Regions from separate parts of the Pseudarthrobacter siccitolerans genome, predicted to be linked through region 2. Evidence: riboswitches for the same ligand, from Rfam matches in the RefSeq annotation. Region 2 holds a riboswitch; each other region holds the start of a gene.
The links. Region 2 has a riboswitch for S-adenosylmethionine ahead of metX (homoserine O-acetyltransferase MetX). Riboswitches for the same ligand answer to the same signal wherever they lie in the genome.

Region 1 (5,296 bases), 2.0 Mb from region 2:
GCTTCCCGGCAGGAAGCGCTTCACGCCTTTTCGTTTTTTCAGCTCTCTATCCTTCTCCGACTGTCGCCTCAGGTCGGAATGATCCGGAAGAGGAACCGCGTCCGGACCATCACGCACAGGAGCCCCAGGACAAGCGCGCAGGCCGCCGTATTAATCCAAATGTCGCCTTGGCGCAGCGCCGGGATGTTGGCGATCACCGCGATCAGCACCACGTGGATGATGAAGACGTACAGGGTTGCCCGGCCCAGGGGAATCAGGAACCAGCCCAGGGCGCGGGCCACCGGTTTCCAGTAGGCCGTGAGGAATGCGTAGGCGGCCACCACCAGCACCAGGACGTTGAGGAGCCGGCCCGGGGCCAGATAAGTGCGGCCGAAGAAGAGGTCATACATGGTCCGGTAGGCCGTGTCCGGAACAATCGCGAGCCGCATATCAAAGGCGTTGGCCAGGTACGGGTTGCCCCAGGACAGGAACGCGAAAGCGAAGGCGGCCGCAGTGCAGGCGGCCACTGCCCAGGTGTGGTCAGTCAGCCACGAAACAATGCGGTGGCGGTGGAAGCCCGCCACCAGGCCGATCACGAAAAGGACCTGCCACACCAGCAGCGGGAAAGAGTCCTCGAACTGCGAGGGCAGGATCCGGAACCGGGTGGCCGCGCCCACTGCGTACACGGCCAGCGTGGCGCCGAGCACCCATACTGCCTTGCCGCGGTTGAGTGCGGCAAGGATCAGCGGGCTGACGAGCAGCAGCACCACGTACAGGCCCATCACGTTGAACTGCCACGGGCCGAACTGCAGCAGCAGGATGGCCGGCAGGACCTGCGGCGGTACGGGGAACTGGAACAGCGATTCCATTCCGGCGTAGAGGTCGTAGGTCCGGCCGGCGCCATTGTGCCCCGCCCCGCCGGTTCCCTGGTCAACGTAGGTGGTCAGTGCATCACTCTGGAACAGGGGCAGCAGCGAGATCAGGAAAACGCCGATCAGCACCGCCAGGGCCGTCAGGTAAAGCTTCCCCGCACGGCGGGAGGTCAGGTCCACCACCGTCCCAAAGTCCCGGTTGACCCGGGGCCCGTACACCATGCCCACCACCAGCCCCGAGAAGAGGACAAAAAGTTCGGCCCCGGAAACGAAACCCACCGCCTCCTGCGTGAGCAGCTGGAACAACGATGTCATGCCCAGGTGGTTCACCACCACAAACACAATGGCCATGCCGCGCAGCAGGTCCACCCGCGAATCCCTGCTTGAGGGATCGGTGTAGCCCCAGGCTGTTGCGGCATTGACCCGCCGGGGGATCTGCCAAAGCGCCACCAGGAGGATGATCAACGCCGCTCCCACGGTCCAGGCAGCCGCCCCCGGGAGGGTGTTGGCGCGGACGTATCCGCTGCCGGCAGCGATTTCGGTGGCAGGACCGGTCACCATGGGGGAAGCCTCGAGCCGGTCCAGGGCGGCAGCAGCAACCGCAGGATTCCCGGTGACCAGCCAGTCGATGCTGGCCACCCCCGTGTCCCTGGTGCTGGTCCGCTCATCCCAGGCCACTGCCGACGTGCCGGCGAAGTCCGTGGACGTGGCCGCATCCAGGACCTGGTCCCACCAGCCGACTTTGATGTCCACGTCGGAAGCGCCGCCGGAGGCCGGGCTGTAGAACGCGGAGGTCTGCAGCAGGAACGGCTTGTCCTTGCCGGACGCATAAGTCGCGTAGAAGTTTTCCCCGCCGGAGGCCGTGAGCATCTCCTGGAGTTCGTTCTGCCGGGGAACGGTGTTGACCGCCGCGCCGCCGGCAGTGTCGTCGTGGAAAGCGGCCAGGCCCACCCAGTCCACGGCATCGTCCCCCGGATAGTACGGGGCGTAGGCCGCATCGGAGCCGTTCCACACGCCGTCACCGTTGGTATCGAGCAGGGCGAAGCCATCGCTGCCCGGCACAGGGGCGTTCCGGTGCCGGTCAAACGGATAGTCCTTCCTCAGGTACGGCTCCCACACCATCGGTGGGCGGCTGCCGTCGGTATCTTCAAAGGCTGCGGCGACGGCCTGGAAGGCGGACCGGTAAGCGGCAGGCTGCTGGCCCCACTCCACCCAGCTGGCATTCATGTCGGGGGCAAAGCGGATCAGCACCTGGCCCTTGAAGTCCGCCGTCAGCCTCCGCACGTCGCCGGCGAATGATGCGGCAGCTTCAGCGGTAACCTGGTCAAGCGGAACGTTGGGCTTCACCGTGAGCATCGCGTGGGCGCCCTGCATCCCGGACTGCTCCAGGAAGCCCCGGATGTCGTTCTCCTCCGATCCACGGAAGGGCAACGCGATGTCGTGCCCGAAAAGCGCCGGCGACGCGCCGAACCTCTCCGTAAAACCGGCCGCCGTGTCCTCGCCCCATTCGAGGACAGCGCCCAACAGCGGTTTGCCCTCACCCGGGAAGGTGTCTGCAGCATGGGCAGCTCCGGCGGGCAGCACCACTGCCAGGAGGGCAATCGTCACCGCGGCAAGAAGGGCAGCACCCCCGCGGACAGCCGACTGGCGGGTATGTTGTCCCCGGAAATTTTGCCAATGGAGTTGCGTGGGACGGCTCTCCAGCACGGCGGCTCGTGGCGTGCTGATGGGGACCCCCAGGAATTTTGCTCCGACGGCGCGGCGGCGCCCTGACAAGAACCCTATCTGGCGTGGAAAGCCGCGGCGGGCGTCGGTCGGCTTCGCTGCCCGTGGCGGTTCCCGCCGTCGTACGTTCCAGGAACCGCCGCGCAATCACCCAAGCTGCTTCAGCGGCGCTTCAGTTACGGAACATGACGACGACGGCGGTGCGGCCCCGCGCGCCAAGTGTTACGTTTTTGGGGAGTAATGAGTACCGGTGCCAAGCCCTGACTGGCCGGTCGGCAACCCTCCTTCCGCGGCGGGGTGCCTCAGGTGAATACTCGGCATATCGACCGATTCGAGCTGCAAGCGTGAGAGAAGGAGATCCGTCATGTCTGACGCACCTGCCCCTGAAGAGAAATTGTCCTACCGCCTCATCAGCGGGCCGGATGACCGTGCGTTCTGTGAGCGGATCTCGGCCGCGCTGGCAGAGGGGTATGTGCTGCACGGAAGCCCCGCAGCAACCTTCAACGGCAGCAGCGTCATTGTGGCCCAGGCTGTAGTCCTGCCGGCCGCCATCGCGTCCGCGGATGCCGCCGTCGCCACTGCCGTTGATGACCTTGAAGCAGCCAGCGAAGACCTCGAGTTCGACGGCGAGGGCCACGCATGAGCTATGCAGGAGACCTCACCCCCCAGGAAGCCTGGGACAAGCTGCAGCAGGGCGCCATCCTCGTGGACGTGCGCACCGAGGGCGAATGGGCCCACATCGGCATCCCCGACACAAAGGCCACGGACAATGATCCGCTGTTCATCCAGTGGACCTTCCCGGGCGGCATTCCCAACCCTGATTTCATCAAGGACCTGAGCCTGCAGGCCCCCGACAATCCTTCAACTGAGCTGCTCTTCCTCTGCCGCTCCGGGCAGCGTTCCATCGCTGCCGCAACCGCCGCCACGCAGGCCGGCTTCACCTCCTACAACGTGCTGGAGGGCTTCGAAGGCGAGCCGGACCGCTATGGAGAGCGCACCGTCAACGGCTGGAAAAACCGCGGCCTGCCAACCAACCTGGGAAAGAACTAAGTGACCTTCAACGAAGACGCCGCCGGCTGGAGCCCCGACACCCAGGCCGTCCGCGGCGGGCTGGACCGCACCAACTTCCAGGAAACCAGCGAGGCTGTGTTCCTGAACTCCGGCTTTGTGTACGAATCCGCCGCCGCTGCCGAACGGGCCTTCACCGGTGAGGACGAACGCTTCGTCTACTCCCGCTACGGCAACCCCTCCGTTGCTACATTCCAGGAGCGGCTCCGCCTCCTGGAGGGCACCGAAGCGTGCTTTGCGACGGCGTCCGGCATGTCCGCAGTTTTCACCGCCCTGGGTGCCTTGCTGGCTGCCGGCGACAGGGTGGTTGCCGCCCGCTCGCTCTTTGGCTCCTGCTTCGTGATCCTCAACGAGATCCTGCCGCGGTGGGGCGTGGAGACCGTATTCGTGGACGGCCCGGACCTGGACCAGTGGCGCGAAGCCCTGTCCCAGCCCACCACCGCCGTGTTCTTCGAGTCGCCGTCAAATCCCATGCAGGAAATCGTGGACACTGCGGCGGTGAGCGAACTCGCCCACGCCGCAGGTGCCACCGTCGTCGTCGACAACGTCTTTGCCACTCCCCTGCTGCAGCGTTGCGGCCAGTTCGGCGCCGACGTCATTGTCTACTCGGGTACCAAGCACATCGACGGCCAGGGCAGGGTCCTGGGCGGCGCCATCCTGGGCACCAAGGAATTCATCGAAGGCCCGGTCAAGCAGCTCATGCGGCACACCGGCCCGTCGCTGTCCGCCTTCAACGCGTGGGTCCTCACCAAGGGCCTTGAGACCATGGCCTTGCGCGTCAACCACTCCTCCGCCTCGGCGCTGCGGATCGCCGAGTGGCTGGAGCAGCAGCCGGCCGTGAGCTGGATCAAGTACCCGCTGCTGAAGTCGCACCCGCAGTACGAGCTCGCCGCAAAGCAGATGAAGGCGGGCGGCACGGTGCTCACCCTTGAACTTGCCCCTTCCGGCGGCCGCTCGGGCAAGGAGGCCGCCTTTGCGCTGCTGGATGCCTTGCGGATCATCGACATCTCGAACAACCTGGGCGATTCCAAGTCCCTGATCACCCACCCTGCCACCACCACGCACCGGGCGATGGGACCTGAGGGCCGCGCGGCCATTGGCCTGAGCGATGGAGTTGTTCGGCTCTCGGTGGGGCTTGAGGACGTGGACGACCTGATTGGCGACCTGGAACAGGCACTCAAGCAGATTTAGCGCTGGCTGGAGCTTTGTGCTGGCTCCCGAGCGCTGGCTCCGCTCCGGCACCGGGACCATTTGCCGCTTGCTGCTCCTTCGTCGCTCTGACGCAAGCTACAAAAATGGCCCCGGTCCCCTCGCTGGACTACGCGACTGTACCGGAAATCTCGCGCGCTGCGCCGGAAATCCACCGGCCGTTGCCCTGGTCTCAGGCGTCCGGTACGGAGAGTTGGACGGCGACCACGTCGCCTTCACTGATCCGCGCTTTGTCCCTGATCGCCTTCTTCAGGGGCAAAAGGTAAGAACCGCTCTGAGCGTCCCGGAAGAGCGAAGTCTGCCAGGAGTGTCCGCCGATCTCGGCCCTGACTTTGATCGAGCCGAACGCCTTGCTGGACCCTGCAGTTTGAACGCGCACATCGTCCGCGATCTCTGCCGGCAGGGTCAGGAAGTGCCAACCGGCCTCGCCGGGATACAGCCAC
Region 2 (5,296 bases):
CGGACAACCTGGACCAGTGGCGTGACGCCGTCCAGCCCAACACCAAGCTATTCTTCGGCGAGGTGGTTTCCAACCCGCGGCAGGATGTCCTGGACATTGAAGGCGTGTCCCGGGTTGCCCATGACGCCGGCGTGCCCCTGATCGTGGACAACACCCTGTCCACCCCCTACCTGATCAGGCCGCTGGAATGGGGCGCGGACATCGTGGTGCACTCGGCCACCAAATACCTGGGCGGCCACGGTGCCGCCATCGCCGGCGTGATCGTGGACTCCGGAAAGTTCGACTTCGGCAAGGACCCGCAGAAGTTCCCCGGTTTCAACACCCCGGACCCCACTTACAACGGGCTGGTGTACGCCCGCGACCTCGGAACAGACGGAGCGCTGGGGGCCAACCTGTCCTACATCCTCAAGGCCCGGGTCCAGTTGCTGCGCGACCTCGGTTCTGCGGTGTCGCCGTTCAACGCCTTCCTGATTGCCCAGGGACTGGAGACGCTGAGCCTGCGGGTGGAACGGCACGTGGCCAACGCCGTGGACGTTGCCCGGTGGCTGGAAGGAAGGGACGACGTCGAATCCGTCGCCTACGCCGGGCTGCCCTCCAGCCCCTGGTACGAGCGCGGCCGCAAGTACGGCCCGAAGGGTACCGGCGCCATCGTGTCGTTCAACCTGGCCGGCGGGGCCGAGGCCGGGAAGCGCTTCGTGGACGCCCTGGAGCTGCACTCCCACGTGGCAAACATCGGTGACGTCCGCTCCCTGGTGATCCATCCGGCGTCGACCACGCACAGCCAGCTCTCCCCGGAGCAGCAGGAAATTGCCGGCGTGACGCCCGGACTGGTGCGGCTTTCGGTGGGAATCGAACACATCGATGACATCTTGGCGGACCTCGAAGCCGGTTTCAGGGCTGCCAAGGAGGCCAGCGGCGCTTGATCCGCGGGCAGGCGCTCGGATCCAGACGGCCACCAGCGGCGGCAAGCCGGGAAGTCACAACCAGTCACACTCTTGGCGGGAGGCCGGGGCTGTTTCGTACACTCGATGCAGGTCATGAGTGCCAGTGACAGCCCCGGCTTGCTGGCCGGCAACCCTCCTACCGCGGTGGGGTGCCCCGGGTGAAGACCTGGCCTGCCGGTCAGACGACGGCAGGCAAGCGCGTAGAAGAGGTCTTGCCATGACGGTTACCGTCACCCGTACCACTGTTCCCGAGCATGGGATTGTCCGCTATGCCTCCATCGGGGGCCTCAAGCTGGAAGCCGGCGGATACCTGCCGGATGTCACCCTGGCCTACGAGACCTGGGGCACGCTGAATGAGGACGGCAGCAATGCAGTCCTGATCGAGCACGCGCTCACCGGAAGCACCCACGTGACAAGGGGCGACACGGATGAGCCCGGTTGGTGGGAACAGCTCGCGGGACCGGGTGCGCCCGTGGACACCGACCAGTTCTTCGTCGTCTCAATCAACATTGTGGGCGGCTGCTACGGGTCCACCGGTCCGTCGTCGCCCGCACCTGACGGCAAACCCTGGGGCTCCCGGTTCCCGCTGGTGACCCTCCGGGACACCACCGAGGCGGAGGCCCGGCTGGCGGACCAGCTGGGCATCAGCAGCTGGTTTGCCGTACTGGGCGGCTCGATGGGCGGCGCACGTGCGCTGGAATGGGCGGTGACATATCCGGAACGGGTGCAGCGCTGTGCCGTGATTTCCGTGGGGGCCGCGAGTACCGCCGAGCAGATCGCCTTCGCCCAGGCACAGACTCTCGCCATCCGCCAGGACGCTAACTTCAACGGCGGTGACTACTACGGCGGGCCATTGCCGGAGGATGGCCTGGCCCTGGCCCGGCGCATTGCCCACATCACGTACCGTTCGCCGCTGGAACTGGACGGACGCTTCGGCCGGGCACCGCAGGCCCCCGAATCGCCCTTCCAGGGCGGGCAGCTCGCGGCGCGCGGGCGCTACCAGGTGGAGAGCTACCTGGACCATCAGGGCACCAAGCTGGTCCAGCGCTTCGACGCCAACAGCTACATCGCCATCACCGAAGCGCTGATGAGCCACGACATCTGCCGTGGCCGAGGACCCCTCGAGCAAACCCTGTCCCGTGCCGATGCGCGGTTCTTCGTAGCCGCCGTGGATTCGGACCGGCTCTACTTCCCGTCCCAGTCCTTGGAGCTGGCCCGGGCCCTCCCCGGAGACGTGGACGTCCACTTCATCGAGGCGCCCATCGGTCACGACGGATTCCTCACGGAAATAGGCCAGCTGGGAAACCAGCTCCGGACAGGTTTCCTGGTCTGACGGCGGGCTGGTCTGACCGCTGCCTGGGTTCCTGGCCTGGCTGCTTCCTAGCCGTTCATGATCTCGCTGCGGCGGGCCATGTAATCCTCCATGGAGAGCTCGCCGTTGCTGTACTTCTGGTCCAGTTCCGCAAGCTTGCGCGCGCGGTAGCCCTGCGGGGCCGACGGCGGAGGGGGAGTGGCCGGGGCCGCGGGCTGCTGCGGGGCTTCTTCGGGCTGGCCGGGCAGGGGCTGTCCGTGCTGTCCGTAACCGGGCTGTCCGTAGCCGGGCTGGCCAAACGTCGGCTGCCCGTAGGGCGGGAACTGCTGGTCCATCGGCGGGACCGGCTGAACGGGCGGCAGCGGCGAGCCCGGGAGGGGCTGGGGCTGGTCAAGCTGCCGGAATCCGCCACCGAAGTAGTCCTGCTGGGTGAAACCGTCCCGGGGCTGGTTGCTCTGCGGGCCGTTGGAACCGGGGTACATGCCGCCGCCCGGGAACTGGTCCGGGTAGCGTCCCGAAAAGCTCTGCTCGTGGTTCCTGCGGGCCACGGACTTCCGGTACATCCGCATGGCCATCGGGACCAGGAACGACAAGACGATGATCCAGAAAAACAAGTTGCTCACGGTGCCGTGCCTCTCATTGGTGTCCTTCCAGCTTAAGCCCGGGCTTGCACGCGGACCGTGGGGAGCTCCATAAAGGCGCCATACCTATCCACGGCTTCCTGAACTGCCGCAGCCAGCGGAGAGCCGGGAGCGGCATCCGCAGAGGAGAGGCGGATGTCCAGTTCGCACCGGCCCGGAAGCAGCGTGTGCCGCCATGATCCGGCCATCCGCCCGTCCAGCAGCACCACATGCATGGGTTCGCCCTTGAACGGAAAGGCCGGCGCCCCGCCTCCCATGTAATGCCGCGTGGCGGAATAGCCCATCACATACTCGTCGTAGCACTGGATCAGGTCTATCCGCGGCCGGACTTCCGAAGCACCACCAACGCCAGCACCACCAGCGCCGGCGCCACCAGCACCAGCGCCGGCCCCGGCGGCGTCGAGGCTTCCCGCGTCCAGACTTCCGTCGTCACTCCCCGCATCGAAGTAGACAACGACGCCGTCAATCACCGTTTCGGCCAGGGCTTTGGGGTGCGCCTCGACAGTGAGTTGCAGGCCCTTGCGGACGTCCGTCATGGTCAGCCCGGACCAGTCGGCGCAGTCCTTGACCGTCGCCGGGCCCCGGCTGGTGAAATAGCGGCGGGCCAATTCGGCGAGTGCTTCAGGCCGGCCGGGCTCAGGTTCCGCCCCGACGGGCACCCGCTCGTCGAAAAGCGCATACGTCTGCTTCAACGCCCCGCCCGCGCTGCGCACGGGCCTGCCGCTCACCAGGACGCCGCTGATTTCGGCGTGCATGATCAGGTAGGCAAGCTGCAGGCCCTTGGCCGGGAACCCGGCGTCGTGAAGGCTCGCGGCGAGGCCTTCCCGGGACAGGTGGTTCCCGCCCGCAACCGCGCCGGCCAGGACCTCGTCACTCCGGGCGGCAACGGCTGCATCGATGCCGGTGTGCCGGTACGTGGCGGCATTGGCTTGCTCGAGCCGCGGTGCGGAAAGCGCCAGAAGCCAGCGGAGATCATCCCGGTGGACAAAATGCCAAGTGGGCCGGAGGATATGCGTCCGCAGGATCCGCCCGTCTGCCACGGCCTGCTCGATGTCCGCCGCGGTAACGGCTGGTGCAGCTGCGGCTGACACGCGCTGCGCCAAACTCCACCGGGCGTAGGTGAACTCCTGCGCTTGCACGGCGAGCAGCGCCCGCAGGGCTGTCTCCGGGGATGCGGCGCCGGGGTCGCGGAGCAGCTGCGACCGCAGCCGCCGCCGCACCACCTGCTCCGGTTCCATGCACAACCCCTTGAAACTACTCAGCTGCCCGCACAGGCCGTCACCACAATCACTCTGCTAGCGCCGGGCAGCCTCGGTGGTCCCGAGCGGACCCTCGCCGGAACCCAACGGAACGCCCGGGCCGAACACAGGTCCCGGCGTCGGCCGCTTTGCGCTGATCCCGTCACCCGAGGACTGGTGCCGCAGCCGGCGCAGCACCCAGGGCACAAAGTACTCGCGCGCCCAGACGAGGTCCCCGGAGCGTGCCTCGCGCCAGGTCTGCGGCGGCAGTGGCTTGGGCTGCAGCGGCTTCAGAGTGTGCTCCACATTCAGTGCATCCAGGACCATGGCCGCGATGGTGTGGTGGCCCAGCGGCGAGAAGTGAAGCCGGTCCACGTCCCACATTTGGGGGTCGCTGAGCTGGCGCAGGGACCACATATCGGCGATGATCGCGTCGTGCCGCGCAGCAACCGTCCGCAGGTTCTCGTTATAGATGGCCACCTTGCTGCGGATCCTGCCCAGTACCGAGGAACCCGTGTCCGGGCCGTTGAAGAGGACCACGGTGGCGCCGCCCAGAGCCAGGAGCTGGACCACGGAATCGAGTTTCTCGGCCAGGGCGTCGGGGTCGCCGCCCGGGCGGAGCAGGTCGTTGCCTCCGGCGGAGAGGGTCACCAGGTCCGGCTTCAGCGCCAGGCACGGGGCCAGTTGTTGGTCCACCACTTGTTGGACCAACCGGCCACGCACCGCAAGGTTCGCATAGGCAAAGTCGGGCTTGGTGCGGCTGAGTTCCTCCGCCACCCTGTCGGCCCAGCCGCGGTAGCCGCCGGGGCTTGAGGGCTCGGGGTCGCCGATGCCCTCGGTAAAGGAATCGCCCATTGCCACGTACCGGGTCCAGGGGTGGGATCCGGCAGGGGCAGCGGCCGTCTGAAAGGTACTCGCGTCAGTCACGGTCCTATCCTGCCTTCCGTTTCGGAAGCTACGCGAACGTAGGTTGTTACCTTCGGGTAACTGTAAGAATGGAAACCATGACTGAAGCCGAAGTATTTCCTGCCCCTGTTGTTTTGTGGTCCCATCCCGAGGACCAGCGCGACGGCAAGCCGCTGCTGGTGCTGCTGCACGGCTACGGCGCCAACGAACAGGATCTGCTCAGCCTGGCCGACCTGCTTCCGGATGACTTCGCAG
Region 3 (5,296 bases), 860 kb from region 2:
CAGGCTGATGATCCGGCACTCGTCGACGTCGTGCATCGGGTCAACGTAGGGTACTGCCGTGCCGGGCTTGGCCTCCTGCAGGGAATCGCACAGTTCGTTGACGGCGGCAACATTGGGTTCGTAGCGGCGGCTCAGAAGCTGCTCATGGAATGATTCGGGTGCCAGGGCGGTCATGTAGGGCTGGGTCTCCTGCGGGGATTGGTGTTGCGCCACCGCGAAAATGGGCGCACTGTGGCGCAACACATCCGAGGTGGTTGAAATGGGGTGGGCCGATTCCTGGTCGGCCTTTCCCAGTTTAGCAAGCCCCGGGAAACGAAACGCCGGTCCCGTGCACCCGGCTGAAAAGGGTGCCCGGGACCGGCGGGGGTCCGACGCGCTGTTATTGCCTACCAGAGGCGCTTGGTGGCCCGGCGGGCACCCTCGCCCAGTGCTTCCAGCTTGGCGAATGCGATCTGCGGGTGCACCCTGCCGCCCAGGCCGCAGTCGGTGGACGCGATGACGTTCTCCCGGCCCACCACCTCTGCGAAGCGGACGATCCGATCCGCCACCAGGTCCGGGTGCTCCACCACATTGGTGGCGTGTGAGACCACGCCGGGAATGATGACCTTGCCCTCAGGGAGCCTGGCGTCTTCCCAGACGCGCCATTCGTGTTCGTGCCGGACATTGGCGGCCTCAAAGGAGTAGCCGCCGGCATTAATCTGCAGTACGGACCCGATGATGTCCGCGAAGGGAATATCCGTGGTGTGCGGGCCGTGCCAGGATCCCCAGCAGACGTGCAGCCGGATCTGTTCCTGGGGCAGGTCACGCAGCGCCCAGTTGGTGGCCTCCACGCGCAGCTGGATGAACTTCAGGTAGTCATCAAGAGCCGGCTCAGGGTTGATCTGGTCCCAGCTTTCGGCGAGTGAAGGATCATCGAGCTGGACCGTGAGTCCGGCATCGATAATGGCCTTGTATTCCTCGCGCATGGCGTCGGCGCAGGCGTACAGCAGTTCCTCGTCGGTCTTGTAGTACTCATTGGCAACCCGTGCACAGGACCCGGGGGAGAGCGAGGCCACAAAGCCCTCGGACAGTCCTGCGGCGGCCAGCCCGCTCTTCAGGTTCTTGACGTCGGAGGCCACCAGGCCGTGCCCGGTGTAGGTGAGGGGCCCGGCAATCTTGGGCTGGGAAACGCTCTTGCGGTGGGCCAGGATGCCGGCGGACGGATCATTGTAGGCATCGTTGAACTTCTGCCGGTCACGACGGTCCGGGAATGAGGTCAGGACAATGTTCCCGGGGGAGGACCGGCGTACCTGGGTATCAGCCCAACGGTCCACGTCCGTCGCTTCGAGGCCACCAAGCCGGGAGAAGGAGTAGTTCCACCAAGCCCCGTAGTCAACCGAGCTGGACATCGCGTGCCCATATTCGCCGTCATTGGCGATATCGATGCCCAAGTCCTTCTGGCGCTGCACCACGTCCGCCACTGATGCTTCCAGCAGGTCAAGGAACCGAGGGGTGAGGCCCTCCTGCTCCTTGGCGGCGTTGGCTGCTATGAGTTCAGGGGTGCGAGGCAAAGACCCTGCATGGGTGACGCGGATGTGGTCTGTGTTCAGGGACACTGGAATTCCTTTCCATCGGTCCTGGCAGTAGCACCTTCGCGGCAGGGGGTACCTGCACTTAGCGGGGTTGCTGCGGCGTCAACGATCCAGGTCTCTCGGCCGCTCCGGATGGTTCACTCTCACTTAATTCCAAGACTTTCCCGGGAGCAAATCCGGTTCGGATTGTTTCGGCGGAAAGCAGGCGTGGCGACTGCTTTCCAAATCGCTATAACTGCATGCAGGTTCCTGTTATATCCATTGACAGGTTTCGTTTAGCTTGGTTGGCTCTTGTCACAGGCCGCAATGGGGGACATGGCTGCCTGAACGCACCCCAATGCACTCGAAAGAGGTAACGCACCGTGAGAAAAGCCCTGGCAACTTTCAGGACCCTTGCCGTTTCCGGAGCCCTGGCGCTGGCAGCAGTGACGGCGCCCGCGCCGGCGATGGCCGTAGGCGAAGGCCCCAACTACGACGGCAATGGCCAGATCACCACATCGAAGCTGGCCACCTACGACGAGATGGTCTCCTTCCTCAAAGACCAGGACACCCGCCAGCCGGCCATGGAGCTGGAGGTCATCGGGCAGACGGTGAAGGGCCGCGACATCCACCTGGTCAAGTACATCTCGGACCCGGCCAAACCCACCATCCTTTACCTGACGCAGCAGCACGGCAACGAACAGCTGACTACCGAGGGCGCCCTGGAATTCGTCAAGCACCTTGGCACCGGCAAGTCAGGGGATGTCCTGGACGGCGTCAACATCCTCATCGTTCCCATGCTGAATGCAGACGGGGCCATGGGTGACGTGAACTTCTCCCTGGCGGACTACCAGGCCAAGGGCGGCCGCAACATGACCCGGTACAACGCCGAAGAGGTGGACCTCAACCGTGACCACGTGGACAAAGTCCAGCCGGAAACCCAGGCGCTCCATAACAACGTGATGCGCAAGTACCGGATCGACTACATGATCGACCTGCACCACCAGGGCACCCGCAGCCAACGTGACGGAGAACTCGTCTCCGGCTCCATCCTCTACCCCACCACCCCGAACGCCGATCCTGCAGTTGTGGAGAAGTCCAAGCAGCTGGGCGCGGTGGTGTTCCACAACGTCGATTCCACCGGCTGGGGCCACCTGGGCAAGTACGTGGGCGGCAGCGCCGAAACCATCAGCCGCAACGGCATCGCGGTGGAATACGGCATCGCAACCCTGCTGTTTGAGATGCGGGGCATGTCGGACCACTACCTGGACGGATATGCCCTGGGGCTCCGGAGCAACGGGTACCTGATCAAGCAGACAGTGACCACCCTGACGGCCACGGCCGAAGCCATCGCTGACAGATCAATTGCCGACGCCGACACCTCCTTCTGGGACAGCCTCGCCACCCAGACCTCCCGCCCGGGCGAGGAAGCTGAGGACGAGTAGTAACTGCTGACAGTCCGCCGCGGTCCCACGGCATGGGTGCTTTAGCCTGCAAGAAGGACCGCGGCGGCCCAACGAGTGGACAAAGTCCCTCATCCGCTAAACTTGGGTGGTAAGAGCCCCGGAACTCTTGCATCGCTGTGCTGCCCCGCGGACCAGCGAAGGCCGGTCCATTCGGGGCATTCTCATGAACGGCGCTGTACAGGCCCGCCACGCCGTGGCCGGGCCCGGGCAGCCCGAACGAATGGGGGAGGATCCCATGCCAGCAATTGTGATCGTAGGAGCCCAGTGGGGCGACGAAGGAAAAGGCAAAGCGACCGACCTGCTGGGCGGCCGCGTTGACTATGTCGTCAAACCCAACGGCGGCAACAACGCCGGGCACACCGTCGTCGTAGGCGGTGAAAAATACGAACTCAAGCTGCTTCCGGCAGGCATCCTCAGCCCCAACGCCGTCCCCATTATCGGCAACGGCTGCGTGGTAAACCTCGAGGCACTCTTCCAGGAGATTGAGGGCCTCCAGGCGCGCGGTGCCGACACCTCAAAGCTTCGCGTCTCCGCCAACGCCCACCTCGTGGCTCCGTACCACCAGGTGCTGGACAAGGTGACGGAGCGCTACCTCGGCAGCCGGGCCATCGGGACCACCGGCCGCGGCATCGGCCCCGCGTACATGGACAAGGTGGCCCGCCTGGGCATCCGCGTCCAGGACGTCTTTGACGAGTCGATCCTCCGCCAGAAGGTGGAAGGCTCGTTGCGGCAGAAGAACGAACTCCTGGTCAAGATCTACAACCGCCGTGGCGTGGTGGTGGACGAGATCGTGGAGTACTTCCTGTCCTTCGCCGAGCGGCTGCGCCCGCTGGTCATCGACAGCACGCTGGTGCTGAACACCGCCCTGGATGAGGGCAAGGTAGTGCTCATGGAAGGCGGCCAGGCCACCTTCCTGGACGTGGACCACGGAACCTACCCCTTCGTGACTTCCTCCAACCCCACCGCCGGCGGCGCCTCCGTGGGTTCGGGCATCGGCCCCACCCGCATCTCCCGCTCCATTGGCATCATCAAGGCGTACACCACCCGCGTAGGCGCAGGCCCGTTTCCCACGGAACTGTTCGATGAGATGGGCGTGTACCTGCAGAAGACCGGCGGCGAATTCGGCGTCAACACCGGCCGGCCCCGCCGCTGCGGCTGGTACGACGCCGTCCTGGCCCGCCACGCCTCCCGCGTCAACGGCTTCACGGACTACTTCGTGACCAAGCTGGACGTGCTCACCGGCATCGAGCAGATTCCCGTGTGCGTAGCCTACGATGTGGACGGCGTCCGGCACGACGAGATGCCCATGACGCAGACAGAGTTCCACCACGCCGTGCCCATCTTCGAGTACTTCGACGGCTGGACCGAGGACATCACCGGGGCACGCACCTTGGCGGACCTCCCGGAGAATGCGCGCAACTACGTGCTGGCCCTGGAAAAGCTGTCCGGTACGCGTTTCTCCGCCATCGGAGTTGGCCCGGACCGCGACCAGACCATCGTGGTCAACGACCTCATCAACGACTGACATGTGGGCCCACGCCTGGGCCCACGCTACCGAGGGGCCCCGACCGAGCTTGCGAGATTGGGGAGGTAGCAGGGAGGCTTCCCTGGCCGAGCTTGCGAGGCTAGGGAGCGGGTGGGGACGACGCCGGCGGGTCACCTTCACAGGTGGCCCGCTGTTTGCGTTATCCAGGGAAACTTAAGGCAATTTACACAGGGTTAACGCCGTAGGTCTTGCGGCGCTGCACGCCTACCGGCGAGACTCTTTGTTACACCCGGTGACTTGATCACCAAATCGTTCGACCAGACCCGCGGGATTGAGGGGCAGTGATGCGCCCGGACCGGCCGGTGGCAATGGCGCCTCCGGACAAGGACCCGCAGAACGGAAGGATTTGTTATGGCCGGAAAGTTCGAAGCGTTTGTTGACCAGGATTCTTTTTTCAGGTTCCGCCTCCTTGCCCCGGACGGCACCATCATGGCCGTCTCCGGCCCCTTTGACAGCAAATCCTCCCTCGCAGCCGGCATCACCGCCGTCAGGGAGTGCGCAGGAACGGGACTCGTGACCGATCTCTGCCCCGCGGGTACGGCGGCGCGTCAGGCACCTGCTGCAGTTCCGGCGTCGGCCGCTGCAACCGTCCAGGATGACTGTGACGACCGGCGCGTACCCGCCAGCACACACACTTCCAGCCTTTCCCCCGGGCCGCGGCGGCAGGGAAGCCGGCCACGCTGGATCACCGCAGCCGCCCGCTGAACCGGGCCGCGAAAATTCCTTAAAAGTTT

Region 1: it holds a riboswitch for S-adenosylmethionine, as region 2 does, so the genes downstream of both, QFZ36_RS10870 (DUF1737 domain-containing protein) here and metX (homoserine O-acetyltransferase MetX) in region 2, are expected to answer to the same signal.
Region 3: it holds a riboswitch for S-adenosylmethionine, as region 2 does, so the genes downstream of both, QFZ36_RS15915 (cobalamin-independent methionine synthase II family protein) here and metX (homoserine O-acetyltransferase MetX) in region 2, are expected to answer to the same signal.

Annotation. Positions count from the first base shown of each region.
Region 1 covers NZ_JAUSXB010000001.1:2,315,089-2,320,384, forward strand. The annotation lists gene opgC (OpgC domain-containing protein) at 69-2,459, opposite strand; SAM riboswitch class IV at 2,813-2,927, shown strand; gene QFZ36_RS10870 (DUF1737 domain-containing protein) at 2,941-3,219, shown strand; gene QFZ36_RS10875 (rhodanese-like domain-containing protein) at 3,216-3,626, shown strand; gene QFZ36_RS10880 (O-succinylhomoserine sulfhydrylase) at 3,627-4,835, shown strand; gene QFZ36_RS10885 (DUF1905 domain-containing protein) at 5,026-5,296, opposite strand, start outside.
Region 2 covers NZ_JAUSXB010000001.1:4,266,122-4,271,417, forward strand. The annotation lists gene QFZ36_RS19760 (bifunctional o-acetylhomoserine/o-acetylserine sulfhydrylase) at 1-923, shown strand, start outside; SAM riboswitch class IV at 1,034-1,149, shown strand; gene metX (homoserine O-acetyltransferase MetX) at 1,162-2,277, shown strand; gene QFZ36_RS19770 (hypothetical protein) at 2,325-2,879, opposite strand; gene QFZ36_RS19775 (winged helix DNA-binding domain-containing protein) at 2,912-4,135, opposite strand; gene QFZ36_RS19780 (SGNH/GDSL hydrolase family protein) at 4,193-4,990, opposite strand; gene QFZ36_RS19785 (alpha/beta hydrolase) at 5,140-5,296, shown strand, end outside.
Region 3 covers NZ_JAUSXB010000001.1:3,405,422-3,410,717, forward strand. The annotation lists gene QFZ36_RS15910 (uracil-DNA glycosylase) at 1-174, opposite strand, end outside; gene QFZ36_RS15915 (cobalamin-independent methionine synthase II family protein) at 387-1,595, opposite strand; SAM riboswitch class I at 1,605-1,710, opposite strand; gene QFZ36_RS15920 (M14 family zinc carboxypeptidase) at 1,934-2,995, shown strand; gene QFZ36_RS15925 (adenylosuccinate synthase) at 3,252-4,541, shown strand; gene QFZ36_RS15930 (YegP family protein) at 4,914-5,267, shown strand.